DNA from 4 places in the Kocuria sp. CPCC 205231 genome. Region 4 is predicted to be linked to each of the others. Evidence: riboswitches for the same ligand, from Rfam matches in the RefSeq annotation. Region 4 holds a riboswitch; each other region holds the start of a gene.

Region 1 (7,719 bases), on a different contig from region 4:
CGACGGCCAGAACGTCGTCAACGTGATCCTCGTGGACATCCGCGCGTGGGACACGTTCGGGGAGATCTCCGTGCTCGTGCTCGCCGCCACCGGCGTGGCCTCCCTGATCTTCGTCACGGGGCGCGGGGACCGCATCGTCCGCTCCGGGGACGATCCCACCACCGACCAGCTGCGGGTGATCCGGCGGCGCAACGCCGCGGCCGTCTCGCCCGGCGGCGAGCCGCTGGACGTGGGGCTGGCGCGCCGCGACGACGACCTCGAGGACCCCTACCTGCTCGCCGGGCGGACGATGGCCCCCGAGCGGCGCTCGATCGTCTTCGAGGTGGTCACCCGGCTGCTGTTCCACACGTTCATGATGGTCTCCCTCTACCTGCTGATCGCCGGGCACAACGACCCCGGCGGAGGGTTCGCGGGCGGGCTCATGGCCGGCCTCGCCCTGACCGTGCGCTACCTCGCCGGCGGGCGCTACGAGCTGGAGCTGGCCACGCCGATCAACGCCGGCACGATGCTCGGGACCGGCCTGGCGCTCGCCGCGCTCTACGCCGTCACCCCCGTGTTCTTCGGCGGGTCGGTGATGCAGAGCTACACCTTCGAGGCCGAGCTGCCGCTCTTCGGGGCGGAGAAGTTCGTGACCGCCCTGGTCTTCGACGTCGCGGTCTACCTCATCGTGGTGGGGCTCATCCTGGACATCCTGCGCTCGCTCGGCGGCCGGATCGACCAGCGGATCGAGGAGGACGCGGTCCGCCGGCGGCGGCGCACCCCGGGGCGCGGCACGCGCATCCGCGTCACGCGGCAGCGGAAGGTCTCCGCCGGCGCCCCCGCGGGAGCGACCGCGGCGGCCTCCGCGACATCGCCGACCGCGATCGCCCGGATCCGCCCCGACGGAGGGAACGAGCACCGATGACCGTGAACCTGACCCTGCTGGTCGTGATGGGCGTGCTCTACGCCGTGGGCGTGTACCTGCTGCTCGAGCGCTCGCTGACCCGCGTGCTGCTCGGGCTGATGCTGCTGACCAACGGCACGAACCTGCTGATCCTGCACGCCGGCGGGGCCGCCGGCTCCGCGCCCCTGTACGACGGGTCGATCGCCGCGGAGGACTACAGCGACCCGCTGCCCCAGGCCCTCATCCTCACCGCCATCGTGATCTCCCTCGCGGTCACCGCGTTCCTCCTGGGCATGATCTACCGGTCCTGGGTCCTCGGGCGCCGGGACGAGATCCAGGACGACGTCGAGGACCGGCGCGTGGCGCGGCAGTCCTCCTACGACATGGAGGACGACGCCGACGTCCCCGCCGACACCACCGAGTTCGACGACGCCCCCGCGCCGCGGGACCCCGGTGAGGCCCTGGAGACCCCGGGTGTCCGCGGCACCGGCGAGCGGGGAGGGAAGCGGTGACCGTCAACTTCGCCCAGCTGGCCCCCCTGGCCGTCATCATCCCGTTCCTCGGCGCGGCCCTGAGCCTCCTGCTGCTGCGGCGCAACGCCCTCCAGCGGAGCGTGGCCATCGGCTCGCTCGTGCTCACCCTCGCGGTCGAGGTGCTCATCCTCGGCACCACCTGGAACCTGGGTCCGCAGGCCGTCCACCTCGGCGGGTGGGAGGCGCCCTGGGGCATCGTCATGGTCGTGGACCAGCTCTCGTCCCTGATGCTCGTGGTCTCCACGGTCGTCTCCCTCGCCGTGCTCGTCTACGCGAGCGGACAGGGCGTGGCCGACGGCGACGAGGAGGGGCCGATCTCGATCTTCCACCCCTCCTTCCTCATCCTCGTGGCGGGGGTCTCGAACGCCTTCCTGGCCGGGGACCTGTTCAACCTCTATGTGGGCTTCGAGATCCTGCTGACCGCCTCCTACGTGCTCATGACGATGGGCGGGACCGTGCAGCGGATCCGCACCGGCGTGACCTACGTGGTGGTCTCGGTGATCTCCTCCGTGCTGTTCCTGATCACCATCGCGATGATCTACGCGGCCACGGGCACCATCAACATGGCCGATCTCTCGGTCAAGCTCGAGGGCCTGCCGGTGGGGACGCAGATGCAGCTGCACCTGATGCTGCTCATCGCGTTCGGCATCAAGGCCGCGGTCTTCCCGCTGTCCTTCTGGCTCCCGGACTCCTATCCGACCGCCTCCGCGCCCGTGACCGCCGTGTTCGCCGGCCTGCTGACCAAGGTGGGCGTGTACTCGATCATCCGCACCGAGACCGTGCTCTTCCCCGGGGACCGGCTCGACGACCTCCTGATGTGGGTCGCGCTGCTCACCATGGTGGTCGGCATCCTGGGCGCGCTCGCGCAGATCGACATCAAGCGCATGCTGTCCTTCACCCTGATCAGCCACATCGGCTACATGATCTTCGGGGTGGCCGTGGGCACCCAGGAGGCGCTCTCCGCCACGGTCTACTACGTGGCCCACCACATCGTGATCCAGACGAGCCTGTTCCTCGTGGCCGGGCTGATCGAGCGCCGCGGCGGGTCCACCAACGTGGACCGGCTGGCCGGGATGGCCAAGATCTCCCCGCTGCTCGCGCTGCTCTACCTCGTGCCCGCGCTCAATCTCGGCGGGATCCCGCCGTTCTCCGGCTTCCTGGGCAAGACCGGCCTGCTGCAGGCCGGCGTCGACCAGGGGGACGGGCTGGCCTACGTCCTCGTCGCGGGCTCCGTGGCGGTGTCCCTCCTGACCCTGCTCGCCATGATCCGGGTGTGGAACCGCGTGTTCCTGCGCGCGCCGGAGGACGCGGAGTACCCGGACCCCATCCTGCTGGCCCCGGTGCCCGCCGGCTCCCGGTTCCTGCTGACCTCGGGCGCCGTCGACGACCAGGCGGGCCGCTTCGCGGGCAAGGGCGACGTGCGCCTGATGTCCCCCTCGATGCTGGGCGGGGCCTCGGCCCTCGTCGCCGCGGGGGTGGCCCTGACCGTGTTCGCCGGGCCGCTGTTCCAGCTCGCTGACAACGCCGCGGAGAACCTCGTCCGACCCGAGCGCTACGTCGAGGCCGTGCTGGACCCCGCATCCGCGCCGCAGCCCGTCGTGGAGGAGGCCCCGTGACCCGCCCCAAGAACTCCCTGCTCGTCGAGCTGCCGCTGCTGGTGTGGCTCGTGGTGGTGTGGGGCGCCCTCTGGGGCGACTTCGGCCCCGGCAACCTGCTGGTCGGACTGGTCCTGGCCCTGCTCGTCACCTGGGTGCTGTACCTGCCGCCCGTCCAGCTGTCCGGCCGGTTCAACCTGTTCCAGTTCGCCCTCTTCGCCGTGACGTTCGTGTGGCAGGTCGCCAAGGCGAGCATCGAGGTGATGCTCATCGCGATCCTCGTGGGACCGCGCGCGCGCAACGCCGTGGTCGGCGTCCAGTTGCGCACGCGCTCGGACCTGCTCCTCACGGCCACCGGCCACACCATGACCCTGATCCCGGGCTCGCTCGTGGTGGAGGTGGACCGGGCCTCCGGCACGCTGTACTTCCACGCGCTCAACGTCCGCAGCGCCCAGGAGGCCGAGGACTTCCGCCGGTCCGCCCTGCAGGTGGAGGCGGCCTGGATCCGGATCATGGGCACCCCGGAGGAGCTCGCCGCCCTGCGCGCCGAGCGGGGCGGCGGACGGGACTCCGGCACGGACCGGCGGGACAGCGCCGCGCTCAGCTCCCCGATCACCGCGAGCCTGCAGATCGTGGGCCGCCGCCGGGACGAGGTGCCCACCGGGTCCCCGGCGGACGCCCCGAGCCACCCCCCGGGATCCACCCCGGCCGACGACTCCGAGGAGGACCGCCCGTGATGCAGATCGCCGTGGCCGTCGCCGCCGTGCTGCTCAGCGCGGCCGCCGCGGGCACCCTCTACCGCCTCGCCAAGGGCCCCTCCCTGCTGGACCGCGTGGTGGCCACGGACGTGCTCCTGGCCATCGTCGCGGCCGCCCTCGCCGTGGACATGGCCTACCACGGACACCTCAACAACCTGATCCTCATGGTGATCGTCTCGCTGGTCGGGTTCATCGGGTCCGTGACCGTGGCGCGCTTCGCCACCCAGACCGCCGAGCACGGGCGGTGAGCGCCGTGCTGGACACCGTCCTGGACGCCGCCGCGGCCCTGTGCCTCGTGGTCGGCGCGCTCATGTCCCTCGCCGCCGGGATCGGCCTGGTCCGCTTCCCGGACCTGCTGACGCGCATGCACGCCGGCACCAAGCCCCAGGTCTTCGGGCTGCTCCTCATGCTCACGGCCGTCGCCCTCGAGAACCGCGAACCCGTCATGATCCCGCTCATCGCCCTCGGCTGGATGTTCCAGCTGCTCACCGTGCCCGTCTCCGCCCACATGGTGGGACGCTCGACGTACCGCACCAAGCACCTGAACCGGACCACGCTGACCCGGGACGACCTGCAGGAGGTCCTCAACCGCGCCGCGGAGAGCGGCTCGGAGGGCGTCGCCGCGGGGCCGCCGGCGCCGAGCCCGGACGGCCGGCGGGCGGACGGACAGCAGACTGACGGAGCGCCGGGGACGCGTTAGGCTGAGCAGGATCGACAGGGCGCACCCGCGTCCCCCTCGGACGACAAGGAGCAGCACTCCATGAACACCAAGGTCCTCGAACTCGTGGGCACCGGCCTCTCGCTCGGCGGCGTGGCGCTCTCGCACAAGGTGCTCGGCGCGGCGTGGACGCGCATCACCGGCGACCCGCCCCCCGCCAAGAACCCGGACCCGGACGAGGCCTGGACGGGCATCATCATCTGGTCGCTCGTCACCGGTCTCGTGGGCACCGTCATCAAGGTCGGCATCTCCCGCCAGATCGCGAAGATGGAGGACAGGCCGCGGACGAACCCCAAGGCCTCGAGCCAGGCCGAGGTCTGAGGCCCGGCGAGCACCTCGCGCAGGGGCCCGTCCGGCCGGACACCGCACCGGTGTCCGGCCGGACGGGCCCCTTCGTCGTGCACCGGGCCCGTGGTCGTGCACGGCGGGGGTGGGGGAGGGGTAGACTCGGTGCCACTGAACGACAGGGGAGCGCCCCGCCGGTGAGACCGGAGCGGCGCTGAGAGTGCGGATCGCCGCAGACCCTCGAACCTGCTCCGGTTAGCACCGGCGAAGGGAGTCGAGCATCTCAGGGGTGCTTCCCCGGGAACGCGCCACCGGCGCGGCCCGCGGAACCCCGTCCCCTCCTGGCACCGACGGCTCGCTGAGCCCAGGAGGAACCCACCGTGAACACCACCACCCACCGTCCCGCCCGCCGCCCCGGCACGTCCCGCGCGTCGTCCTGGCGCGTCGTCGACATCGTCGTGGCCGCCGTCCTCGCCGCCGTGTGCGCGGTGGTCTTCTGGGCGTGGTCGAACCTGCTCTACCCCGTGGTCGGCACGGCCGCGGTCGCCTATCCCCCCGCCGTGGGGCTGATCGCCGGCGGTTGGCTCGTGGCCGGCGTGCTCGGCGGGCTGATCATCCGCAAGCCCGGCGCCGCCCTGTTCTGCGAGCTGCTCGCCGCCGTGATCGAGAGCTTCCTGGGCACCCACTTCGGCCTGCTGGTCGTGCTCTCCGGCCTCGTCCAGGGCATCGGTGCGGAACTGGCCTTCGCCGCCTTCCGGTACCGCCGCTTCGACGCCCTCGCGGCGGCCGCGGCGGGCGCCGTGAGCGGGATCTTCCTGGGCGTCCACGAGAACATCGTCTACAACTACGAGTGGGCGCTGAGCCACCAGGTGGTCTACGTGGTCCTGGCGGCCGTCTCCGGGGCGGTGCTCGCGGGCCTGCTGATGCACGCCGTGGTGCGGGCCCTCGCGGCCACCGGCGTGCTGCAGGGGCTCGCGTCGGGGCGGGCCGTGCGGCGATGACGGCTCCCACGACCCCGGGCCCGGTGGCGGCCGCCACCCGCGGGGCGAGGGTCGAGGCCCGCGGCTTCGGCTGGCACCACCCCGGGCGGGAGACGGCTGCGCTGCGCGGTCTCGACCTCGTGGTGGAGCCGGGGGAGCGCGTGCTCCTGCTGGGACCCAGCGGGGCGGGCAAGTCCACCCTCCTGCACGCCCTGGCCGGGGTCCTCCACGACGACGACGGGCAGTCCGCCTCCGGCGAGCTGCTGCTCGACGGCATGCCGCCGGAGCAGGCGCGCGGCCGGGCCGGGCTCGTGCAGCAGGACCCCGAGTCCCAGGTGGTGCTGTCCCGGATCGGGGACGACACCGCCTTCGGCCTCGAGAACCTCGCGGTGCCCCGGGAGCAGATCTGGCCGCGGGTGCGCGCGGCGCTCCACGACGTGGGCCTGGACCTCCCCCTCGACCACTCCACGTCGGCCCTGTCCGGCGGGCAGAAGCAGCGCCTGGCGCTCGCGGGCGCCGTGGCCATGGGCCCCGGGCTGCTGCTGCTCGACGAGCCGACCGCGAACCTGGACCCCGCCGGCGTGCGGCAGGTCCGCGACGCCGTGGTGTCCTGCCTCGACCGCAGCGGCGCCACGCTCGTGGTCGTGGAGCACCGTGTCGCCGTGTGGGCCGAGGTCGTGGACCGCGTCGTCGTGCTCGGCCGGGACGGGAGCATCACCCACGACGGCGCGCCGGACCGGGTGCTCGGCGCCGCGGCCGACGAGCTCAGCGGCGCGGGGGTGTGGGTGCCCGGCCGGGTGCCCGCCACCCGTGCGCCCGCCCGCCCCGCCGCGGGTCCCGGTGCAGGCTCCGGTGCCGGCTCCGCCGGGGGTCCGGCCGGGACCCGGGCCGCCGGTTCCGGGGCGGACGGCGGACCGCTGCTGAGCGCCTCCGCTCTGGGCGTCTCGCGCAGCCAGCCCTCGGCGCGGCAGCTGCGCGCCCGGCGGCGGGCGCGGCGCCGCGACCGCCCGGGAAATGACGCCGCCGAGGGCCGGGACCTCCCCACGGCGGTGGCCGACGTCGAGCTGACCCTGCGCCGCGGCCGCGCGCTCGCGCTGACCGGTCCCAACGGGGCCGGCAAGTCCACGCTCGCGCTGACGCTGGCGGGCCTGCTCGCCCCCGTGCGCGGCACCGTGCGGGCCCACCCGGGCCTCGACCGCGGTGCGGGCCCCGACCCGCTCGAGTGGAGCGGCCGGGAGCTCGTGGCCCGGGTGGGGACGGTCTTCCAGGAGCCCGAGCACCAGTTCCTGCGCGCCACCGTGCGGGCCGAGCTCGAGCTCGGCCCCCGGCTGGCCGGCACCCCGGTGGCCGAGCGGGAGCGCCGCACGGACGAGCTGCTCCGCCGGCTGCGGCTCTCGCACCTGGCCGACGCCAACCCGTTCACCCTCTCCGGCGGCGAGAAGCGGCGGCTGTCCGTGGCCACGGTGCTCGCCACGGACCCGGACGTGCTGGTGCTCGACGAGCCGACGTTCGGTCAGGACGCCCTGACGTGGGCGGAGCTCGTGGACCTGCTCGTGGAGCTCGTCGACGCCGGCACGTCGGTCCTCGCCGTGACCCACGACGAGGACTTCGTGCGGGCGCTCGGCGCCGAGGTGCTGGCGCTGGGCACCCCGTGCGCGCGGGGCCGGGCGGCTCGCACGGCACCGGCGGCGGAAGGGGCGCCGGCCGTTCCTGCCGTGCGGTCCGCGGCCGCGGCCGGGAGTGCCCCGGCGGCTCCGGCGGCGCCGGGCGCCGGCGCGGTGCGGGTCGTCCCCGCCCGGCGGGAGCCCGTCCGGTGAGCGCCGCCGCGATCGCGCCGTCGGCCCGGACCTCCCTGCTGGGGCGCACGAACGCGGTGGTCAAGCTGGCCGGGGCGCTGCTGCTGACCGTGGTGCTGCTGCTCAGCGCGGACCCCGTGACGTCGGGGACCGTGCTGCTGGGCGAGGTGC
Region 2 (7,719 bases), on a different contig from region 4:
CAGGACACCGCCCCCGAGACCCCGGGCCACGTGCCCGGGGAGCCGTCGGAGGACGCGCCGGCCGTGCCGGACGCCGCCCCCGAGGTCTCGGGCCACGTGCCCGAGGAGGCGTCGGAGGACGCGCGTCCCGCGCCGGACGCCGTCCCAGAGGCCGGGCCCGGCACGCCGGGCGAGGTTCCCGGCGAGCCTTCGGAGACCGTGCCGTCCGCGCCGGCCACCGGCGACGCCGCGGGGACCGACACCCTCGACGTCGCGCCCGGGACCGCGGTCCCCGGCGACGAGCGCCCCGGTGCGGTGGCCGAGGAGGCCGTCGCGCCCGCGAACCCCGCGCCCGGCACGCCCGGCGCGGAGGAGGCCGCCGAGGGCGTCGAGCCCGCCGGCGAGACCGAGGACCTGGGTCCCGGGGCCCAGGCGCCGGCCGTCGACGCGCCGGCCGGAGCCGGGCAGGACCCCGCCTCGTCCGCCGAGGACGACGAGGCGGACACCGACGACGGCGGGGACACCGTTGACGAGGACACCGACGACGAGGACACCGACGACGACGGGGAGCCGCGCACGGCGCCGGCCGCCGCGGTGACGGCGACCTCGCTGATGTTCCACGCCCCGGACCTCGACGAGCTGCGCGAGGCCGCTCAGCAGCGCGCCGCCCGCCGCCGGGAGGCGCGGCGCCGCCAGCAGGAGGAGAACGCCTCCGCCGAGGACCCGGGCGACGGTCCCGAGGAGCCGGACACGGCGGAGCTCGCCGACGAGGGCGAGGAGGCCGGCCAGGGGACCGGCGGGAGCGCCACCAGCCGCCGCCGTCGGCGCCGCCGCCGCGGCGAGGTCGACATGGAGCTCGTGGGCGGCAGCGACGACGACCCGCCCAACACGGTGACCCGGGTCCGGGCGCCCCGCGCCGCGGAGACCGCCACGGTCGACGAGGTCGTGGCCGTGAAGGGCTCCACGCGGCTCGAGGCCAAGAAGCAGCGCCGGCGCGAGTCCCGCCAGACGGGCCGCCGCCGCCAGGTGATCACCGAGGCCGAGTTCCTGGCCCGCCGCGAGTCGGTCGAGCGGCAGATGCTGGTCCGGCAGAAGGACAACCGGATCCAGATCGGCGTCCTCGAGGACGGCGTCCTCGCCGAGCACTTCGTCTCGCACACCCAGCAGGACTCCCTGATCGGCAACGTCTACGTGGGCAAGGTGCAGAACGTGCTGCCGTCCATGGAGGCCGCGTTCATCGACATCGGCCGGGGCCGCAACGCCGTGCTCTACGCCGGCGAGGTCAACTGGGACGCGTCGCGGCTCGAGGGCGGGCCGCGCCGGATCGAGGTCGCGCTGAAGTCCGGGGACTCGGTCCTGGTGCAGGTCACCAAGGACCCGGTGGGGCACAAGGGCGCCCGGCTCACGAGCCAGATCTCCCTGCCCGGCCGGTACCTGGTCTACGTCCCGGGCGGGTCGATGACCGGGATCTCCCGGAAGCTGCCCGATGTGGAGCGCGCCCGGCTGAAGAAGATCCTCAAGGACCGTCTGCCGGACGGGGCGGGCGTCATCGTGCGCACCGCCGCCGAGGGGGCCTCCGAGCAGGAGCTCACCCACGACATCAACCGGCTGCGCGCCCAGTGGGAGCAGATCCAGGAGCGGGCCGGGTCGACCAGGACGCTCGCGCCCGAGATGCTCTACGCGGAGCCGGACCTCACGATCAAGACGGTGCGCGACGTCTTCAACGAGGACTTCACCACCATGGTCGTCCAGGGCGACGAGGCGTGGGACAACATCGAGGCGTACGTGACCTACGTCGCACCGGACCTGCTCGACCGGCTCAAGAAGTGGGACGAGGACGAGGACCTGTTCGTGAACTACCGCGTGGAGGAACAGATCCAGAAGGCACTCGAGCGCAAGGTCTTCCTGCCCTCGGGCGGCTCGCTCGTCATCGACCGCACCGAGGCGATGACGGTGGTCGACGTGAACACCGGCAAGTTCACCGGCTCCGGGGGCAACCTCGAGGAGACCGTCACCAAGAACAACCTGGAGGCGGCCGAGGAGATCGTCCGGCAGCTGCGGCTGCGGGACATCGGCGGGATCATCGTGATCGACTTCATCGACATGGTCCTCGAGTCCAACCGGGACCTCGTGCTGCGCCGGCTGGTGGAGTGCCTGGGCCGGGACCGCACCAAGCACCAGGTGGCGGAGGTGACCTCGCTGGGCCTCGTGCAGATGACCCGCAAGCGCATGGGCACCGGACTGCTGGAGGTGTTCTCCGAGCCGTGCGAGCACTGCGCCGGCCGCGGCGTGGTGGTCCACGACCACCCGCTCGAGGGCCGCTCCGGCGGTGCCACGAGCGAGTCCCGCGACCAGCGGCCGAACCGCACGGAGCGCAAGCGCGGCCGCGGGGGCCGCAACGAGCAGCAGCCCGCCCGGACGGAGCAGCGCTCCGCCGAGGCCGATCCCGCGGAGAGGGCCAAGGCCGAGGCCGCGCGGACGGCGTTCGCGACGATCGCCGCCGCCACCCACCACGAGGAGGCGGCCGCGGACGAGCCGGAGCGCGCCGAGGAGGCCGCCCAGCCGGCGGAGTCCCGGCCCGAGGGCTCGGGGCGCTCCCGGAAGAAGCGCCGCGGCAAGCGCAGCCGCGGACGTGGCCAGGGCGGGGACACCGCCGCCGAGCAGCAGCCGGAGGAGGGGGAGGACACCGCCCCCGCCGCCCCGGAGCAGCTCCCCGCCGAGGAGGCGCCGGGCGAGCAGGGCTCGCGCCTGACCATCAACGGCGAGGTCATCGAGCTGCCGCAGGGCCACGCCGTGGTCGTCGAGCCCGCCGAGGCCCGGCCGCTGAGCCTGGACTCCCTCGCGGAGGTCTTCGGGCAGCGGGGACCGGACGCCGGCTCCGCCGCCCCGGAGGCCGCCGCCGAGGCGGTCACCGGTGCGGATGACGCCGCGGAGGGGGCCACCGCCGCGGCGGAGGCCCCGGCCCAGGAGAGCACGGCACAGGAGCGCACGGAGCGGCAGGCGCCCGCTCCCGCCGCGGCGGTCGCCGCGGAGCAGGCGGACGTCGAGCCAGTGCGACCCCGGCGGCGCTCGCGGCGGGCCTCTGCCCCGGCGGCGCGGCCCGGCGAGGCCGAGGTGACCGCCGGCCGGGCGGCCGCCGCGGAGGGCGCCCGGCACGAGGCGAGGACCGTCGCCCAGCGCGCCCCGGAGGAGTCCTCCCGCCGGGCGCCGACCGTCGTCGGCGTCGGCGTCAAGGCCGAGGACCTCACCAGCGGCCGGCCCGCCGACCGGGGCTGACCCGCCCCGCCGAGCAGCACCACGGAGGACCCCGACCGGCACGGTCGGGGTCCTCCGTCGTCGCGGACCGTCACGGACCGCCCCGGCCTGCCCGCCCTCCGCGCGGCGGCGTACCGTGGTGCGCACCACAGCACACCCGGGGCCGCCGTCCCGTCCGCCGGGAGAGCGGCCGCCCGTTCCAGGGAGCATCGCCATGACCAGTGCAGACACCATCCGCACCACCGGCACGGAACTGTTCGTCCACCGGGATCCGTCGGCCGTGGACCGTCACTACACGGAGGACTTCGTCCAGCACTCGCCGCTCGCGCCGGACGGGCGCGAGGGTCTCAGGCAGTTCGTGCAGAGCATGCCCGACGACTTCCGCGTGGACATGGTCCGGATGCTCGACGACCACGGGACGGTGGCCGTCCACTCGGTGTACGAAGGGCTCGGTCCGGAGCCGCTGGTCGGCTTCGACGTCTTCCGGGTGGAGGACGGACGGATCGCCGAGCACTGGGACGTCCTCGAGCCCCTGCGCACGGGCCCCGACGGCGCCCGCCCCCAGCTCGACGGTCCCGTCGCGGTCACGGACCACGAGCGGACGCAGGACAACAAGCGCATCGCCGCCGAGTGGGTCGAGGCCGCCCTCGTCGGGGGCGACCGCCACGCCGTCCAGGACCACATGAGCCCCCGGGGCTGCACCGAGCACACCGGCGGCACGCCGGACGGCCCGCAGCCCGCGTACCAGCGGCTGCGCCGCGTGGTCGGCGAGGGGAACTTCGTGCTGACCGTCGCGGAGGCCGTTCCCGGAGGGAGCCGCGACGGAGGATCCACCGGAACGGTCGCCTGCTACGACCTCTGGCGCCTCGACGACGGCCGGATCGTGGAGCACTGGGGCGTCGCGCAGCCGGTGCCCGAGCGGATGGCCCACGCCAACGGCATGTTCTGATCCCGTGCGGGGTCCGTGCCGACTCCCGCACGACGACTAGACTGGCAGGACACCAGACACGGGGTGCCGCACGAGCGGCTGAGAACACACCCGTCGAACCTGATCTAGCCAGTACTAGCGAAGGGATGTCGCAGATGCGCGATGCCGTACCCCCGTCCGACCGCACACCAGGACCCGGGAGGCCGGTGCCGCCGGACCCCGCGCTCGCCGAGGACGCCGCCGCGGCCCTGGCGGACCTGCGCGCCGCGGCGCCGCTGGTGCAGTGCATCACCAACGCCGTGGTCACCAACTTCACCGCCAACGTGCTGCTCGCCGTGGGCGCGTCCCCGGCGATGACCGACATCCAGGGCGAGGGCGGGGTCTTCGCGGAGCTCGCCGACGGCCTCCTCGTCAACACCGGCACGCCCACCGCCGAGCAGCGCGGCGCCGCCTACGAGGCCGTCGGGGCCCGGCGCCGCGCGGGCCGGGCCTGGGTCCTGGACCCGGTGGCGGTGGGCGCCCTGCCCGTGCGCACGGCGCTGGCCCGCGACCTGCTCGGGTTCGAGCCGGCGATCGTGCGCGGCAACGCCTCCGAGGTCATCGCCCTCGCCGGCGGCGCCGGCGGCCGCGGCACGGACGCGACCCACGGCGTCGACGCGGCCCGGGACGCCGCCGCCGCGCTCGCCGAGCGGGCCGGCTCGGCGGTGGCCGTGTCCGGGCCCGTGGACCTCGTGCGCTCCCCGGACGGCACGGTGGTCCGGGTGCCGCACGGCACGCCCCTGCTGACCCGCATCACCGGCGGCGGGTGCGCCCTGGGCGCCCTCATGGCGGCGTTCACCGCCGTGCGCACGGACCCGGCCGCCGCGGCGGTGGCCGCCACCACGGTGTACACCCTGGCGGCCGAGGACGCGGCCGCCGACTCCGCCGGGCCCGGCTCCTTCGCCGTGGCGCTGCTGGACCGGCTGCACGCCGTCACCCCGGAGGGGATCGCCGCCCGGGCGGAGCTCGTGCGCGAGGAGGTCGCCCGGTGAGCCCGCGCCTCGACCCCGCGGCCCTGTCCCTGCACCTGGTGACGGACACCGCCCTGAGCGCCCCCCGGACGGTCCCGGACGTCGTGGCCGCCGCCGTGCGCGGGGGAGCCACCATGGTCCAGGTGCGGGAGAAGGACGCCCCGGTCCGCGAGCTCGTCGCCCTGCTGACGGCCGTGGCCGAGCGCGTGGGCCGGGAGGTGCCCGTGCTCGTGGACGACCGCGCCGACGTGTACCTCGCCGCCCGCGCGGCCGGCGCCCCCGTGGCCGGCGTGCACGTGGGCCAGTCGGACCTGCCCGTGGCGCTCGCCCGGGAGATCTGCGGCCCGCAGGCCGTGCTCGGCCTCAGCGCCGCCACGGCGGAGGAGCTCGATGCCGCCGCCGCGCTGCCGGCCGGGACGGTCGACTACCTGGGCGTCGGGGCGGTGCGGGCGACCCGCACCAAGCCCGACCACCCCGAGCCGCTGGGCGTCGAGGGCTTCGCCCGCGCCGCGGCCCGCACGGCCCTGCCCTGCCTGGCCATCGGCGGGGTGCGGGTCGAGGACGCCCCCGGCCTGCGCGCCGCCGGCGCCGCGGGGCTGGCCGTGGTCTCCGGGATCTGCGCCGACCCGGACCCCGCCGCCGCGGCCGCCCGCTACCTGCGGGCCTTCACCGCCGTGCCCGCCGGGGAGGTGGCCCCGTGACCGCCCGCGTGCCCCGCGTCCTGGCCATCGCCGGCACCGACCCCACGGGCGGGGCCGGCCAGCACGCGGACCTCAAGTCGATCGCCGCGATGGGCGGCTACGGGATGAGCGCCGTCACCGCCGTCGTCGTGCAGAACACCGTGGGCGTGCGCGACATCCACGTCCCGCCGGTCGAGTTCCTCTCGGCACAGCTGGACGCGGTCGCCGAGGACGTCGAGATCGACGCCGTCAAGATCGGGATGCTCGGGTCCGTGCCGGTCATCGAGGCCGTCACCCGGTGGCTCGGGACCCACCGGCCGCCGGTCGTGGTCCTGGACCCCGTCATGGTCGCGACCTCCGGGGGCCGCCTGCTGGAGCGCGAGGCCGAGGACGCCCTGCGCTCGATGCTCGGCCTCGCCGACCTGATCACCCCGAACCTGCAGGAGCTCGCCGTGCTCGCCGGGGAGGACACGGCGTCGTCGTGGGACGAGGCCCTCGCGCAGGGCCACCGTGTGGCCCGCGCCCACGGCACCCTGGTGCTCGTCAAGGGCGGGCACCTCACGGGGGACCGGACGCCCGACGCGCTCGTGGGCCCGGACGCCCCCGAGCCCCTCGTGGCGTTCGACGGCGCCCGCGTGCCCACCGAGAACTCCCACGGCACCGGGTGCTCCCTCTCCTCGGCCCTGGCCACCCTCCAGGCCCGGCACGGGGACTGGCCCCGGAGCCTGCGGATCGCCCGGGACTGGCTGCGCGGCGCCCTCGAGGCCGCCGGGGACCTCGAGGTCGGCCACGGCAGCGGGCCCGTCCACCACTTCCACCACGTCCAGGACGCCCTCGAGAGCTGGGGCACGGGCCCGGAGCGGTTCACCGACGAGCTGTGGGAGGCCTCCGCGGCCGTGCGGCGGGAGATCGAGGAGCTCGAGTTCGTCCGCCTCCTCGGCGACGGCCGGCTCGAGCCGGACCGCTTCCTCGCCTACCTCGACCAGGACCTGCAGTACCTCGACGGCTACAGCCGGGCGCTGGCCCTGCTGGCCGCCAGGGCGCCCGACGAGGAGCAGCGGCTGTTCTTCGCGGCCGGCGCCGTGTCCTGCACCGAGACCGAGGCGCAGCTGCACCGGGCCCGGCTGCGGCACGCCGGGGACGGCGGCGCCCGGGCCGGCGGTGCCCGGGACGGTCTCGGCGAGGTGACGCGGCGCTACACCACGTTCCTGCTCGCGGCCACCGCCGCGGAGCCCTACCCGGTGGGCCTGGCCGCCGTGCTGCCGTGCTACTGGGTCTACGCGGACGTGGGCCGGCACCTGAACGAGCTCGCCGCGGCCGACGGGACCGACGGGCACCCCTACGCGGACTGGCTGGCCACGTACGCGGACGAGGGGTTCCAGGAGGCCACCCGCACGGCCCGCCGGCTGCTCGACGACGCCGCCCGGGCGGCCCCGGCGGACGTCCGGGCGAGGATGCGGGATGTGTTCCTGGAGGCCTGCGCGCTCGAGCGGGACTTCTTCGCCGCGCCGGTGGCGGAGCGCCGGTTGGCGGGCGCTGACCGGATCGAGTAGTCTTGATCTTCGGTGCCCTGCCGGTGCGCGCGTGTAAAAACTCGACACCCCACCTGGCGGCACATGCGGGTGCAGTTCCTGAATTGCGGCGAACCTGCGCTGACCTCGGCCTAGTCCCACGGGCCGGTCACCGTCAGCTCGTCTCAACGTCGTTGGTCCTGACAGGTATGCGCTCGACCCACACTGTTTACACATGACGTCGAGAGAAGTGAGTTCCCAAGTGGTGTACGCGATTGTCCGCGCTGGCGGCCGCCAGGAAAAGGTTTCCGTCGGAGACCTCGTTACCCTTGACCGCGTCGCCGGCGGAGCAGGCA
Region 3 (7,719 bases), on a different contig from region 4:
GACCCCGCCCTCGGCGCAGCTGGGCACCTCCCCGTCCGGCGGGGCCTCGGGGTAGAGGTCCCGGTAGGTGGGTCCGTGCCCGGCCCAGAACACGCTGACCTGGCCCTCGAAGCGCAGGATGGAGCCCCAGACGCAGGGCGTGCCGGTCAGGGCGGCGGCGTCGCTGACCACGTACCGGGTCGCGAAGTTGTCGGCGCCGTCCAGGACCAGGTCGTACCGGCCGACGATGTCCACGGCGTTGTCCGCGTCCAGCCGGACGGGGTGGGTGCGGACCTCCACCAGCGGGTTGAGCGCGGTGACGGCCTCGGCGGCGGAGACGGCCTTGGGGCGGCCGACGTCGGCGGTGGTGTGCACCACCTGGCGCTGCAGGTTGGAGACCGCCACGACGTCGTCGTCGACGATCCCGAGGGTCCCCACCCCGGCCGCGGCGAGGTACTGCAGGGCGGGGGACCCGAGTCCCCCGGCACCGATGACGAGCACGCGGGCGTTCCGCAGCCGCCGCTGGCCGAGGGGCCCGATCCCGGGCAGGGTCAGGTGCCGGGCGTATCGCTCGAGCTCCTCGCGGGTCAGCCCGGGGCCGGGCTCCACGAGCGGGGGCAGCGGGCTCACGGCCGCTCCCCCACGGGCGCCCAGTCCCCGCGCGGCACGTCCGCCGGGCGGGCGGCCGGCCCGTCAGCCGGTCCGGCCCCGGCGGCGTCCGCGTCGATCCGCCCGGCCATCGGCGAGGACGCCTGGGCGTGGCGGCGGGCCGGGATGCGCCCGGCGCCGGCGGCGAGCCGGCCGGCGAGCACGGCGTGGCGCATCGCGGTGGCCATCGCCACCGGGTCCTGGGCGCGGGTGACGGCGCTGGCCAGCAGCACGGCGTCGCAGCCCAGCTCCATGGCCAGGGCGGCCTCGGAGGCGGTGCCGATCCCGGCGTCGAGCACCACGGGCACGGAGGCCCGGGAGGCGATGAGCTCGATGTTGTGCGGGTTGAGGATGCCCAGCCCGGTGCCGATGGGAGCCCCCAGGGGCATCACCGCGGCCGCGCCGAGGTCCTCGAGGCGGCGGGCGACGGCCGGGTCGTCGGAGGTGTAGGCGAAGACCTTGAAGCCGCGGGCCACGAGCTGCTCGGTGGCGTCGAGGAGCTCCACGACGTCGGGCAGCAGGGTGTCCTCGTCCGCGATCACCTCGAGCTTGACCCAGTCGGTCTCGAGGGCCTCCCGGCCGAGCTCGGCGGTCAGCAGCGCGTCCCGGGCGGTGTAGCACCCGGCGGTGTTGGGCAGGATCCGGATGTCGTTGCGCTCGAGCAGCGCGAAGAGGGAGTCGCCCTGGCCGGGGGCGTAGCGGCGCAGGGCCACGGTGGTCAGCTCGGTGCCGGAGGCCAGCAGCGCCTGCTCGAGGGTGTGCAGCGAGCTCAGGCCGCCGGTGCCCATGATCAGCCGGGAGCCCAGCTCCGTGCCGTCGAGCACGAGCGGGTCGCGGTGCGGGTCGGGGTGCGGGACGGTCACGTCAGCCTCCCTGGACGGCGGTGATGATCTCGATCGACTGGCCCTCCGCCACGGGGGTCCGCCGCCAGCGGCTGCGGGGCACGACCGCGGCGTCCACGGCGACGGCCACGCCGAGGCGCCCGCCGTCCAGCGGGGCGCCGTCGGGCCCCAGGGCCCGGCCGACGGTCTCGGCGACGAGGTCGACGACGGTCGCCTCCGCCGCCACGCGGTGCGGGCGGCCGTTGAGGGTGATGGCGGTCATCGGGTGCTCCTGCTCCGGGGCCCGGGCCCGGCGGCGGCCGGCGCGGGATCCCCTGGACGGGCCTCGACGGGGCGGTCGAAGCGGTGCGGGTCGGTGGTGGCGAGGTGCTCGGCGTCGGCGGCCGGATCGGCTCCGGACCCGCCGGCCACCAGCTGCGCGGCGAGCCGGGCGGCCAGCGGGGCGAGCAGGACGCCGTGGCGGAAGTAGCCGGTGGAGACCACGAGCCCCGGCACCGGCGAGCCGTCCGGGTCGCGGACCCGGCCGAGGTACGGGATGTCGTCCGGGGTGCCGGGCCGGGCGCGGGCCAGCACCTCGATCAGCTCGAGGTCGGCGACGCCGGGCACGAGCGCCTGGGCGTCGCGCAGCAGCCGGAACACGCCGCCGGCGCTGGGGCCGCTCAGGTCGTCCTCGCGGGAGGTCGCCCCGATCACCACGGTCCCGTCGGCGCGGGGCACCAGGTAGACGGGCACCCCGTGCACCAGGCCGCGGACGGTGCGCTCGAGCAGCTCCGGCGCCCCGGCGGGGACCCGGGCGCGCAGGATGTCCCCGTGCACCGGCCGCAGCGGCGGGTGCCAGTCCTCCGGCAGCCCCTCGAGCTCGCCGAGCCCGGCGCCCGGGGCGAGGACCGTCCAGGTCGCGGAGACCATCCCGCCGCCGGCCAGGCGGACGCCCGTCGCCGCGCCCTCGGCGTGGCGGCGCAGCCCCGTGGCGAGCCCGTGGACGAGGCGGGCCGGTCCGCCGTCGCGCACGGGCGGGACCCCGGGGGCCTGCGAGGGCCCGGCGGGCTCCGGGAGCTCCGGGAGCTCCGGGGCGACGAGGGCCGCGAGCAGCCCCGCCACGAGGCGGCGCGGGTCCACCTGGTGGTCGTCGGGGATCCGCAGCGCGGCGGACAGCCGCGGGCTCAGGGCCGGCTCGAGGGTGCGGGCGGCGCGCAGGGTCAGCTGCTCCACGGTCATGCCGTGGCGCCCCTGCAGCTCGCGGAGGTCCGTCAGGGCCTGCCGGTCGGCGGCGTCCACGCCGCACACGAGGGTCTCGGTGGCCCGGTGGCCCACCGTCCCGCCGGCGGCCTGCTCGAGGGCGGCCACGAACGCCGGGTACTCGGCGGCCGAGGCGGTCATGAGGGGGTACAGGGGCTCCTGCTGGTACTGGACCTCGCTCACCGGGGCGAGCATCCCGGCCGCGGCGCGGCTGGCGCCGGAGCCCGGCTCGGGGTCCACCACGACCACCGAGCGGCCGCGGCGGCGCAGCTCCCAGGCGGTGGCCAGGCCGATCACCCCGGCGCCGACGACGGCGACGTCGGCGCGGACGTGCTCGGGCCGGTCGACCAGCGGGTGGGGCGCGGTCGTGGGGGCGGGGTGCGCGGCAGTCACAGGGAACGTCCTTTCCTCCGGCGGCATGACCCGCATCAGGTGTGGCGGTCGGCGCTGGACGCCCTCTCAGCCCCCGGTGGGGCTCCCGCAGAACCGCTGACCTATCATCAGCGTGTGACCCAGCCTACCCGTGATGCCTCCGCCCCCGCCGAGTCCTCCCTGCGAGAGACCCGGACGGCCAGACTCCTCGCCGCCCGGCTGTACGTGTGCACGGACGCCCGCCGGGACCGGGGCGACCTCGAGGACTTCCTGCACGCCGTCTGTGCCGGCGGCGCTGACGTCGTCCAGCTGCGGGACAAGAGCATCGACGCGGACGAGGAGATCGCCGCGCTGGAGCTGCTGGGCCGGGTGGCCGCCGAGTACGACACCCTGTTCGCGGTCAACGACCGCGCCGACATCGCCACGCTCGTGGGCGCCGACGTCTTCCACGTGGGCCAGCACGACCTCAGCCCCGCCCAGGCCCGGCGGCTCCTGGGCCCCGACGTGCTGATCGGGCGCTCCACCCACGACCTCGGACAGGCCACGGCGGCGCTGGAGGATTCGGACGTCGACTACTTCTGCACCGGCCCCGTCTGGGCCACGCCCACCAAGCCGGGGCGCCCGGCCACCGGGCTGGAGTTCGTCCGCGCGGTCGCCGAGCTGACGGAGGCCCGGCTGGACGCGGACCCGGAGGTCCTGCCCGTGCCGTGGTTCGCCATCGGCGGCATCGACGAGACGCGGCTCCCGCAGGTGCTGGAGGCCGGGGCGCGCGGCGTCGTCGTCGTCCGCGCCGTCACCGAGGCCCCCGATCCCCGCACCGCCGCCGGGCAGCTGCGCGGTCTGCTCCCCGCCTGAGCCCGGGGCGGCCCCCCGCCCGCCTCACCGTCGGCTCCCCGCCGCCGTCCAGCACGTTCTGAGAGCATGGACGCAGGACGACGACGGAGAGGTGGCCCATGGACCCCGAGCTCGACCCCCAGGTGCGGCACGCGGTGGAGCGCCCCGCGGAGACCGCCCGCGGCCCGGAGGACGCGCAGCTGCGCGTCCGGCTGGCCGGTGAGCCCGCCCGCCGCGCCCTCGGCACGCACTGGGAGCAGGGCCTCCCGGAGGACGCCGCCCCGAGCGACGACCGGCTCGCCGCCGCCGTGCTGCTCGCCACCCTCTTCGGCGACACCTTCTGGCTGGAGCGCGCCGCCCGGCTGCCCAGCGACGTGCCGGGGTGCCCGTCCGCGCCGCCGAGCGGGCTGCTGGAGCTGACCCGGGTGCCGGGCGCCCGGGCGGCCCTGGCTGCCGTGCTCGAGCGCCCGCTGCTGACCGGGCTCCTGGAGTGGGGCACCAACCCCCTGCCGGAGCAGCCCCCGCTGGCCGTGGCCCGGGCCGCCCGGGACCTGGGCATCCCCGACGACGGGCGCGTCTACAAGGTGGTGCGCCGCCGCGCCGAGCGCTTCCTGGCGCGGGAGCACGACGGGTCCGAGCCGCTCGAGCAGTTCGTGACCCTGCTGAACGAGGCGGAGCGGGGCCACCGCGAGGACGGCCCCGTGCTCTCGGGCGAGACCCTGCCGCCGGCGGCTCCCCCGGCGCCGGGTCCGACCGCGGGATCCTCCTCCGCGGCCGGCCCGGCCGCGGACGGTGACATCCGCCCGGGAACACCCCCGCCCGGCGCCCCTCCGGCGGGCTCACCGGGGAACCCCCAGTGGGGGGTGAGCCCCGCGAGCCCGGCCCCGCCGCCGCCCGGGCAGTTCCCGGGCCAGCACCCCGAACCCGGGGCACCCGGCCCGGGCGGTACTGGTGCCGGCACCCAAGGCGCCTCCGGGCCGGTGTTCGGGCCCGGCCCCGGCGGGTGGCCGCCGCGCCCGGCAGAGCCCGAGGAGGACGACTCCGACAACCTCAAGGCGTGGGGATTCGTCTTCCTGGGCATCCTGGCGGTGATCGCCGCCCTGATCTTCATCCTCTGAGCCCACAGCACCACCATTTACTTGCACCGGAAAGCTTCTGAGGCTATTCTTGGGGACATATCAACCAATGCGCCGCCCCTGCCGACGGAGAACCCCGCGATGCCGATCTTTCCCCAGAACCCCGCTCCCCAGAGCCTGACGAAGCGCCCCGCCGAGGACCTGCTGTCCGCGGACACCCGGATGGGCGCGGTGGAGCTGCTGGTCTCCGACCTGGACACGATGGTCGCCTACTACTCGGACGCCGTCACCCTCGACGTGCTCGCCCACGCCGGGGACACCGCGGTCCTGGGCCGGGACGGCCGGACGGTCGTGCGGCTGCGCCAGGTCAAGGAGCTCCCGCCGGCCCGCCGCGGGCAGGCCGGCCTGTTCCACACCGCGGTGGTCTTCGACGACGAGCCGGCCCTGGCCGCGGCGCTCGCGTCCGTGGCGACCGTGGCGCCCCGCTCCTTCACCGGCAGCGCCGACCACCTCTACAGTCAGGCCTTCTACTTCGACGACCCCGAGGGCAACGGGGTGGAGCTCTACACGGACCGCCCCCGCGACACGTGGCGGCGGGAGCCCACCGGCCTGCTGACCCTGGCCTCCAACCCCCTGGACCCGAACGGGTTCCTCCAGGAGCACCTGGCCGAGCAGAGCGGGCGACCCCCGGCGCCGCCGGCCACCCTGGGACACGTGCACCTGCAGGTGGGCGACATCCCGCTGGGCCGGCAGTTCTACGTGGACGTCCTGGGCTTCGAGGTCATGAGCGACATCGGCTCCGCCCTGTTCATCGCCGCCGGCGGCTACCACCACCACATCGCGCTCAACACCTGGCAGAGCGCCGGGGCCGGCCCGCGGGCGGCCTCGCTGGGGCTGGGCCAGGTCAACATCGACCTGCCGGACGCCGACGACGTCGCGGCCCTGGCGTCCCGGCTCGCGGACCACAGGATCCCCACCCGGCACGACGGCGCCGTGCTGCGCTTCGAGGACCCCTGGAACACCCTGATCCAGGTGGGCGTCGCGGCGTAGCCCCGGCCCGGTGCGGCGTCCGCACCCGCCCGCCGGCGGCACCGCGCTCGACACCGGCGACTGCTCGCCGGCACCCCGGTCCGCCGGTAGGTTGGGCCTCGTGCCCGGGGTGCCCGGGCGCCGAGGGCGCGCGGCGACACGGCGGCCGCCCGGTCCGAGAGCGAGGAGCAGGGCATGGGCGAGCAGGACGACACCACCGGCAAGGACTTCGACGAGGCCGTCAACATGACCGCAAAGCAGCTGTCGACGTGGCTGGACACCGACGAGTCCACCTCGGTGGGCCAGGGCGACGGCGGGGAGTCGGTGGGCCACCGCTCCGGGCGGCGGATCGTGGAGATCCTGCAGAAGCCGAAGGGCGAGCGCACCGAGGCCGACCACGAGCACATGCGCAAGGTGGTCGGCTACGTCCACCGCCACCTGGCCCAGCGCCCCGACGGGGACGTGCGCGAGACCCGGTGGCGCTACTCCCTGATGAACTGGGGCCACGACCCGCTGAAGGACTGAGCCGGAGGGCCCGCCCGGCGCCGCCGGGCGGGCCGGGCAGATATTGCAGTTGTGCAAAACTTGCAGAAGTGCAAAAATTTGGGCATGAATGCCGACCTCCCTCCCACCCTGCGCGCCCGCAAGAAGGCCGAGACCTGGTCCGCGATCCACGAGGCGGCCGCCGCCCTCGCGGTGCAGCACGGGGTCGAGGGCACCACGGTGGAGGCCGTGGCCGCGGCGGCCGGCGTCTCCCCGCGGACCTTCTTCAACTACTTCCCCGCCAAGGAGGACGCGGTCCTGGGCATGCGGGCCCCTTCGCTGGACCCGGAGCTGCTGGATGGCTTCGCCCTCGAGCACGACCTGCTGGGTCAGGTCTCGCGCCTGCTGCTGGCCGTCTCCCGCAGCGCCTACGCGGGACGGGACGCCGAGCGGCGCCGCAGGCTGCTGCAGGACCACCCGAGCCTGGGCCGCCGCCGGCACGAGCTGATGCTCGAGGCCGAGGCCCTGGTGCGCCACACCCTCGCGGAGCTGCTGGCCCGGGACCCCGCGTGGTCGGCCGGGATCGGTGAGCACCGCGTGGACGAGGTCGCCCGGATGCTGGTCCTGCTCGGCGGCGTCCCGCTGCGCTTCGCCATCACCGCCGAGGGCTACTCCCCGGCGCACGGCCTGCCGACCGAGGACCACGAGTCGGCGCTCACCCTCCTCCACCGTCTCCAGGAGAAGCTCGCATGACCCGCGCCCCCGCCCACCGCGCCGCACCGGGCTCCGGCTCCCGGCACCTCGCGCTGCTCTTCGTCGGCCTGATGCTCTCCATGCTGCTGGCCGCGCTGAACCAGACCGTCCTCAGCACGGCGCTGCCCACGATCGTGGGCGAGCTCAACGGGGTCGACGAGATGCTGTGGGTGATCACGGCCTACATCCTGGCCTCGACGATCATGATGCCCGTGTACGGCAAGCTCGGGGACCTGATGGGCCGCAAGCCCCTGCTCCTGGGCGCGATCCTGGTGTTCATGGCCGGCTCCGTGGTCGGCGCGCTCGCCGGCACCATCGAGGTCCTCATCGCGGCTCGCGCGATCCAGGGTCTCGGCGGCGGCGGGCTGATCATCCTCTCCCAGGCCGCGATCGCCGACGTGGTCCCGGCCCGGGAGCGCGGCAGGTACATGGGCGTCATGGGCGGGGTGTTCGCGGTGTCCTCG
Region 4 (7,719 bases):
GTCGGGCACCGCCTGGCGGCGTTACGGTCTCCGCAGCCGATGACGCACAGCCCGGATGGCGCCGAGCCAATCGAGTTCAGTGCGCTCTCGGACCATGCGCGCGGCCTCGATGAAATGACCCTGTGCAGTCAGTGAATCGACCTCAAGACCCAATAGTTCTGGTAAGACCACCGGCAGTGACTCGGAAGCGGGCTCACGCTTGTCGAATGGATTCCATCGCACCATGTTCACGCCTCCATGAGTTGGGATTGTTGCGCCTGGTGGCTTTCCTCAGCCAGGCGGCGGGCACTCGGGGGGATGGCGCTGAGGACATCACTCATCGGCATCGGCAGCTCCCACGTCGGGATCCCACCATAGGTGCCCGAGGCGCCCGCTGAGGGTTGACCAATGACTCGGTAACCATGGTCACTGAGTCGGCTTAGACCTCAACCCGGCAACCCCTCACGGACGCGCCCAATGTCCTCATTCTGGACAACACTCGAGAGATCGTGACTACACCTGCGTACTGGAGTTGGTTGGTGAACGCTCGGTCTCATGAGCAGCGTCATCCGCCAAGATAGACGCGAACAATGTACATATATCCAATTCTGCTTACAACCATCTAAGCCGAAGTAGCCCTGACTACTGGGTGTCGGCCACATCTGTCGGAGCCGTCTGCCAAACTTACATGGTGACCAACGTGGATATTGCAAAGTTGAAGAGGCTGCGGGCCGCAGTTTCCAGCGCCCTTGAGCGCGTTCCCGAACAATCTGCCCATGGTTTGCCCCCTACATACAACTCGCTTCGCGAACAGGTGGCAGCCGCAGTGCCGCAGGGCCTGCTCGAAGAGCTTGAGCAGCTTGCACCTCCGATTGCCAGCACCGGTCGTGGGCCTCACGCTCTCATCGAGAGGGCTAATGACGGTGCGCAGGCATATGCGCGGTTGGCTGCGCTAAAGGGATGGCTGAGCGCCGTTATCGATGCGGAATAGGAGCAACATTGGGTACCGTCGAACTTGTGCGTCCGGTAACGGAAATGCGAGCGGCTATCATACGCGCGCGACTAGTCGGGGAGGAGATTCTGGGATCCGCTCCGGTTAACGAGACACACGTAAGCGACTTCCGTGACAAATATCTTTCCTGGGAGGGCAGGACCGCGGCAGTACTTGAAAACGGTTTCAAGGTCTCCGGGTTCCTTACTACCAGCCCAAAAGATGAATTCACCGGTACTGCGGTTTCGCTTCTCGACCTAAAGATCGCATCCACGACGATTCCCTGGGAACGTGTGCCGGAGGTGATTGCGGACATCAAAGAAAAGATTCGAGTTCTTGGAGCAGTCGAAGACCGCCTCGATGTATACGCCGAAGGGTCGCCGAGCTCGACACCACCGGACACGCCTGTTGACGCGCCAATCTTCTTGGTACACGGCCATGACATTGAGCGACGCGAAATAGTCCGACGCTTCTTGGAGACAGTGACTGATCGCGACGTCGTCGTATTGGCCGATCAAGCGAATCGAGGTCAGGACATTCTTGGTAAGCTACTTTCTCACGCACAGCGGGCCGTCTTCGCCGTAGTCCTTCTTACCCCTGATGATGACGGCGGGAAGCATGGGGCGGGAACGGTCTCCCCACGCGCACGGCAGAACGTTGTCTTTGAGCTAGGGCTTTTCATTGGACTGTTGGGCCGGGACAGAGTGGCGGCACTAAACGAACCCTCAATCGAGCTCCCCACAGACTTCTCAGGAGTTGCCTACATCCCAGTAAAGGGCGAGTCGTGGCAGATGGAACTAGCGCGCGAGCTAAAGGCTGCAGATATTAAAGTGTCCCTCGATAAGGCGCTTTGATCATATGGTTAAATATAAAATGCAGAATTCGATGAAAATACCACCGAAAGATGAGTAATTAGAAAACATAAAAACAGCACCAGGACCGATTCCACCGGTCGTCGCGACACCCTACTGAGGGGGATGTGGATGGCCAGACCGATTGGATGGTTGAAGAAGTTGACGGGACGATCGCCGAAGATCCCTCTGGGTGCGCCATTAACGCGGCGGAGTATCGAAGGCGAGTTCTAGAGACAGGTCACCACAGGACTTTTCTCGGTGGACTTGGCAGTAGCCGTCCGGACTGCTGCACGATCAGGTCACACCCTGACCTGGCTCAATGTCTCATAACTTGTATTATGTAAATTAATGAATCGATGAGATCTACTTTCTGCCTCCCTGCCCGCTCTGACGTGGGACAGATCCGACGTGAGGTGCCGGCTTCAGAGACTTCTGGGCGAGCGTGTACGGTCGGAGTAGTGACACGGGGTGCCGGTTTCATCCGGCTGAGATGACACCCGTTGAACCTGATCCAGTTCGTACTGGCGAAGGGATGTCCTACCAAGCCCGGCCGACGCCTCGTGCTTGCATCTTTTCGCCCTGATCCTCAGGGAACCTCATGCAGATCGCAAAACAGATCGTCCTCGTGACCGGCGGGGCCCGCGGCGTGGGCCGCCACATCGTGGAGGCCTTCGCCGCGCAGGGCGCGCAGGTGGTCATCAACTACCGCTCCAGTGCCACCGCCGCCCAAGAGCTCGCAAACCGCTTCGGCCCGGAGCGGGCCGTGGCCCTGCCTGCTGATGTCACGGATCCCGAACAGGTCTCCACCATGCTCGAGCGGACCCGGGAGCACTTCGGCGCTCCGGTCACCACCGTGGTGAACAACGCCCTGGTGGACTTCTCCTTCAACGGCGACGCCCGATCCCAGGCAGCAGTGATCGGCTGGGAGGAGTTCACCACCCAGTTCTCCGGTAGCGTCCGCGGGGCATTGAATACCACGCAGACGTGCCTGCCGGGAATGCAGGAGCAGGGTTTCGGGCGGATCGTGAACATCGGCACCAACCTGTTCCAGAACCCCGTCGTCCCGTATCACGACTACACCGCCGCAAAGGCGGCCCTGCTCTCGCTGACCCGGACCCTGGCCAAGGACCTGGGCCCCCACGGTGTCACGGTGAACATGGTCTCCGGTGGGCTGCTGCGCACCACCGACGCCAGTGCGGCCACCCCCGAGGAGGTCTTCGACCTCATCGCCGCCTCCACCCCGCTGGGCCGGGTCACCACCCCCGAGGAGTTCGCCGACACCGTCCTGTTCTTCGCCTCGCCCTGGGCGCGCTCGGTCACCGGGCAGAACCTGGTGGTCGACGGCGGACTGGTCATGGGATGAATCCGCCACCCATGAGCACACACCGGCAACTGCACCTCAACGCCTTCCTCTTCGGCGCCGGCCACCACAGCGCGGCCTGGCGGCGCCCCGACTCCCCCGCCGAGCACCTGGGCGAGATCTCCTACTGGGAGCGTCTGGCCCGCACGGCCGAGCGCGGTCTCTTCGACGCGGTATTCTTCGCCGACGGTCACAGCACCGGCGACGTCTCCTCCGGGCCCCGCTGGTTCCTCGAGCCGCTGACCACACTGTCGGCCATGGCCCAGGCCACCGAGCGGATCGGACTGGTCTGCACCATCTCGACCACCTTCTTCACCCCCTTCCACGCCGCCCGAATGCTCGCCTCCCTCGACCACATCAGCGGCGGACGGGCGGGGTGGAACGTGGTGACCTCCATGTTCGACGCCGAGGCCCGCAACCACAGCATGGAGGCCATGCCGGACCGAGAGCGGCGCTACGCCCGTGCCGAGGAGTTCGTGCAGGTCGCCCAGCAGCTGTGGGACTCCTGGGCCGAGGACGCCGTGCTCGCCGACCGGACCGGGCTCTACGCCGACCCCGCCCGGCTCCGCCCGGTGCACCACCGCGGAGAGCACTTCCAGGTGGACGGGCCCCTGACCGTGCCCCGAGCGCCCCAGGGCAGCCCGGTGCTCTTCCAGGCCGGGGCCTCCGGACCCGGACGGGATCTGGCCGCCCGGTACGCGGAAGGCATCTACGCGGTGGCCTACGACCTGCCCGCCGCCCGCGACTACTACACCGACATCAAGGCCCGTATCACCGCGGCCGGGCGGAACCCGGAGGCGGTGGCGGTGATGCCCGGGCTGGTCACCTACGTCGGCTCCACCGAGGCCGAAGCCCGAGCCCAGCAGGCCGCGGTCGACGCGCTGCTGCCCACCGACCAGTCGCTGGCCCAGCTGAGCACCTTCGTCCAGCAGGACTGCAGCGACTGGGAACTTGACGCCCCAGTTCCTCCACTGCCCGCGCTTGAGCAGTTCAGCGGACCCCAGGGCCGCTACGCCACCATTCTGCGGATCATCGAGGTGGAACAACCCACCGTTCGACAGCTGCTGGGTCGCCTGGCTGCCGGCGGCGGGCACTGCACCATAGTCGGCACTCCCGAACGCATCGCGGACCGGATCGAGCATTGGTTCCGCAGCGGAGCAGCCGACGGGTTCAACCTGATGCCCCCGACCCTGCCTGATGCCCTCGAGGACTTCGTCGACCACGTCGTGCCGGAACTGCAACGCCGCGGCCTCTTCCGCACCCACTACACCGCCGACACCCTCCGCGGGCACCTGGGATTCCCTTGCCCCACCTTTGGAGCGCCGGCCTGACCCCACCGGCAGCACAGCGAACCCGCGGGCGCGCACAAGCGCCCTTGAGCGGGACCATATCCATAATGCGGGCAGGTGGACCGGTAGCGAGACGTGTTGAGGCAGGACGAGTAACTTCCTGCCACGCCGGCAGATCAGTCGCTGGGGCGGCCGTGCGTGCACCTCCAGCGCCCGAGTCTCAACCCACAACCATGCGACGCCTTCGCCGACGAAGAGCCCCGGTGCACGACCCCGCGCCGTTCCATACCTCAGCTGTACGCGCGAATCTCTCATTAAACGAGAGTTCTCCATGCTGTCCTGCGTGAACGATGCCGGCGTCACGAGCTCGCCGATCCCACCGGTCCGCCGCGCACCCTGTTGCCACCTGGGCAGACGCCCGTAGGCAGAGGGGGACGAGTTCTCGCACCTGTTTCTACTCGTCCTACTTAGCGGCTGATAACCGGCCATATGTAAAGAAGGTCGCGTCGAGCTACTGATGCAGCCAGTGTCCGCGGATCAATCAGCGATAGCGCGTTTGGTCCCTGAGTTCTAGGGTGGGAGATCCGCCAGGAAATTTCTGCTTCGTCAGCAGAAGCGTGCACTTCGGGCAGGGCCGGGTCTCGCCCTGGTGGTCCCGCAGAAGCATTGCCAGATCCTGGTGCCGGTGCTCCACTGGAAAGACGAGCCTGTCCTGGGCCCGTACGTCCAAGGGGGATCATCATGGCTGGTCACGACAAGCAGGCCGAGCACACCAAAGCAGAACACACTCACGGAGAGAACTGCGGGCACGAGACCGTTGAACACGGCGATCATGTGGATTATCTCCACGACGGTCACCGGCATGCGGAGCATGAGGACCACTACGACGAGTGCGCGTAGCCTGCCCCCGGCATCCTTCAAGAGGCCCCTGCAGAGAGCAGGGGTCTCTTGTTCTGCCCCGGCATCGGTTGAGGGACAGCTCCTGCTGCCCTGCTCCAGGCGCGCACATTGACGGGCATTGTGGGCGGGCATTGTGCGTGAACGCTTGAGACGTGGGCGTGCCAGGGAGACTCGTCCACGAGCGGGTGAACGTGAACGGGGTCAAAGCAGCTGTTCGATGGTGTTCCCGCCGTCGGTGGTGCGCAGCACGGTTCCGTCGGCCACGAGCAGGGCCTCAGTCTCGCCTTCCTCCGTGAGCCCGGCCCCCAGGGCGGTGATCTCCCCGATCGGCTGGTCACTGGCCGTCCAGGTTTCCCCGGCATCTGCGCTGGTCAGCAGGTTCCCGTCGACCCCGGCCCCGACGATGGTCTTGTCGTCGGCCCAGGCGATCAGGGACATCAGCTGCGGGGTGTCCAGGGTGTCCCAGGTGGCACCGTCGTCCTGGGAGCGCATGACGCCGTCCTCGGTGGTGGCCAGGATGGTGCCTGTGCCCGGGGCGATCGCCAGGGCGGCCGGGGCGGAGGGGATCTCGAGGGTGTCCCAGGTGCGCCCGTCGGAGCTGGCGCGCAGCTGCCCATCGAAGCCGAGCACCCCGTTCGGACCGGCGGCCAGGGTGTGGAAGTCCGATTCCCCGCCCCTCGAGAGCACCTCCCAGGTCTCGCCCTGATCGGTGGATTCGATCAACCCGACCGGTTCGGGCAGATCGGTGCCGATACCGGGGTGGCCCGAGGCCAGATAGCGGCCCTCGGGCGTGACGGTGAAGCCCATCAGGTCCACGACCGGACTTGCCTGAGTCAGTTCCCCGTCCTGGAGGCGGAACAGCCCTTCATGGGTGGCCAGCAGGATCACCCCTGCTCCTGCTCCTGCTCCTGCGCCGCCTCCGGTCACCGTGTCGCGGGTGATGGCGTGCACATGGGTGATCGCCGTGCCGGTGCTGCTCGCTCCGGCCGGTGCCGGGCTCTCCGCCGGGGAAGTACACGCGGCCAGGGCGCCGGTGCCGAGCAGGCCGAGGCCGCCCACGAGCAGGGTTCTACGGGTCAGGGGGTTCATGGGTCCTTTCCGCCTCGCACCACACTGCGAGGGCCATCCACCATTGTCGACCGGTCGGGGAGGGACCCTGTGGCGTTCTCCGTGAAGGTTTGGCGAAGATTCCTCCCCCGACCAGTCTCCGGCACGAATGCGGTGCGGACGGAGGGGACACTGAAGTCATGGATTCTGGCATCGATGCGGTGACCGGGCGGGTGCTGGTGGTCGACGACGAGAAGCCCCTGGCCCGGATGATCGCCACCTACCTCACCCGCGCCGGCTATGACGTGGCCACCGCCCACACCGGGCCCGACGCCGTGGAGGCCGCCCGCAGCCGGAGCTTTGATGTGGTGGTGCTGGATCTGGGGTTACCCGGGCTGGACGGGATCGAGGTGTGCCGCAGGATCCGGGGCTTCTCCGAGTGCTACGTGCTGATGCTCACCGCCCGCGGGGACGAAGACGACAAGCTGGCCGGCCTGGCGGCCGGGGCCGATGACTACATCACCAAGCCTTTCAGTGTGCGTGAGCTCGTCGCGAGGGTGGCCGCGGTGCTGCGCCGGCCCCGCACCACCGTGACTGCTGTGGAGCCGGCCCGGGTGTTCGGGGACCTGACCGTCGATCTCACCGCCCATGAGGCGCGGGTGGTCGGTGAGCCGGTGGGGTTGACCCGCACCGAGTTCGACCTGCTGGCCGCCCTGACGGCGCGGCCGCACCAGGCGTTGTCCCGTCGTCAGCTCATCGACACCGTGTGGGACCCGGCCTGGGTGGGCGATGAGCGGCTGGTGGATGTGCACATCGGTCACCTGCGCCGGAAACTCAGTGAGGATCAGAGCGCCTACATCGACACCGTGCGCGGGGTCGGCTATCGGATGGTGAGCCGGTGAGCGGCCGGCGGCACAGCTGGGGGTTGGCCTCCCGGTTCTTCCTGGCCCAGGCCATCGTGGTGGCCGCCAGCATCCTCGCCGCCGTGGCCGTGGCCTCCTTGGCCGGGCCCCCGATCTTCCACGAACACCTGATCATGGCCGGGCACTCGGAGAACTCCCCGGAACTCCTGCACGTGGAGCAGGCCTACCGTGACACCAACCTCATCATCCTGGGGGCGGCCCTGAGCACTGCTGTGGTGTGCGCGGCGGCGGTGACCTGGTTCTTCACCCGCCGCCTCCAGCGGCCCCTGGCCGCACTTACCCAGGCGGCCCAGTCCATGGCCCGCGGGCGCTACGACACCCGGGTCCCGGCCCTGGGTGCCGGCACCGAGGTGGACGCGGTCGCCACCTCGTTCAA

Evidence for each region. Region 4 has a riboswitch for thiamine pyrophosphate ahead of RF640_RS18395 (3-oxoacyl-ACP reductase). Riboswitches for the same ligand answer to the same signal wherever they lie in the genome.
Region 1: linked by a shared signal. The riboswitch ahead of RF640_RS07685 (ECF transporter S component) and the one ahead of RF640_RS18395 (3-oxoacyl-ACP reductase) in region 4 are both predicted to bind thiamine pyrophosphate.
Region 2: linked by a shared signal. The riboswitch ahead of thiM (hydroxyethylthiazole kinase) and the one ahead of RF640_RS18395 (3-oxoacyl-ACP reductase) in region 4 are both predicted to bind thiamine pyrophosphate.
Region 3: linked by a shared signal. The riboswitch ahead of RF640_RS02995 (FAD-dependent oxidoreductase) and the one ahead of RF640_RS18395 (3-oxoacyl-ACP reductase) in region 4 are both predicted to bind thiamine pyrophosphate.

The regions. Positions count from the first base shown of each region.
Region 1 is NZ_JAVKPP010000006.1:53,421-61,139, reverse strand. Features, by position in the region: gene RF640_RS07720 (Na+/H+ antiporter subunit A) at 1-904, shown strand, start outside; gene RF640_RS07715 (Na(+)/H(+) antiporter subunit C) at 901-1,395, shown strand; gene RF640_RS07710 (Na+/H+ antiporter subunit D) at 1,392-3,032, shown strand; gene RF640_RS07705 (Na+/H+ antiporter subunit E) at 3,029-3,748, shown strand; gene RF640_RS07700 (monovalent cation/H+ antiporter complex subunit F) at 3,745-4,017, shown strand; gene mnhG (monovalent cation/H(+) antiporter subunit G) at 4,014-4,469, shown strand; gene RF640_RS07690 (DUF4235 domain-containing protein) at 4,530-4,808, shown strand; TPP riboswitch at 4,943-5,062, shown strand; gene RF640_RS07685 (ECF transporter S component) at 5,153-5,773, shown strand; gene RF640_RS07680 (ABC transporter ATP-binding protein) at 5,770-7,569, shown strand; gene RF640_RS07675 (energy-coupling factor transporter transmembrane protein EcfT) at 7,566-7,719, shown strand, end outside.
Region 2 is NZ_JAVKPP010000012.1:43,600-51,318, forward strand. Features, by position in the region: gene RF640_RS13160 (Rne/Rng family ribonuclease) at 1-3,255, shown strand, start outside; gene RF640_RS13165 (nuclear transport factor 2 family protein) at 3,449-4,183, shown strand; TPP riboswitch at 4,233-4,326, shown strand; gene thiM (hydroxyethylthiazole kinase) at 4,369-5,193, shown strand; gene thiE (thiamine phosphate synthase) at 5,190-5,873, shown strand; gene RF640_RS13180 (bifunctional hydroxymethylpyrimidine kinase/phosphomethylpyrimidine kinase) at 5,870-7,405, shown strand; gene rplU (50S ribosomal protein L21) at 7,626-7,719, shown strand, end outside.
Region 3 is NZ_JAVKPP010000002.1:291,049-298,767, forward strand. Features, by position in the region: gene moeB (molybdopterin-synthase adenylyltransferase MoeB) at 1-609, opposite strand, end outside; gene RF640_RS02985 (thiazole synthase) at 606-1,490, opposite strand; gene thiS (sulfur carrier protein ThiS) at 1,492-1,731, opposite strand; gene RF640_RS02995 (FAD-dependent oxidoreductase) at 1,728-3,101, opposite strand; TPP riboswitch at 3,097-3,200, opposite strand; gene thiE (thiamine phosphate synthase) at 3,306-3,935, shown strand; gene RF640_RS03005 (hypothetical protein) at 4,034-5,032, shown strand; gene RF640_RS03010 (VOC family protein) at 5,132-6,040, shown strand; gene RF640_RS03015 (DUF3140 domain-containing protein) at 6,215-6,544, shown strand; gene RF640_RS03020 (TetR family transcriptional regulator) at 6,629-7,255, shown strand; gene RF640_RS03025 (MDR family MFS transporter) at 7,252-7,719, shown strand, end outside.
Region 4 is NZ_JAVKPP010000033.1:128-7,846, forward strand. Features, by position in the region: gene RF640_RS18385 (hypothetical protein) at 668-970, shown strand; gene RF640_RS18390 (TIR domain-containing protein) at 979-1,824, shown strand; TPP riboswitch at 2,279-2,374, shown strand; gene RF640_RS18395 (3-oxoacyl-ACP reductase) at 2,423-3,187, shown strand; gene RF640_RS18400 (LLM class flavin-dependent oxidoreductase) at 3,199-4,515, shown strand; gene RF640_RS18405 (F510_1955 family glycosylhydrolase) at 5,575-6,462, opposite strand; gene RF640_RS18410 (response regulator transcription factor) at 6,621-7,322, shown strand; gene RF640_RS18415 (cell wall metabolism sensor histidine kinase WalK) at 7,319-7,719, shown strand, end outside.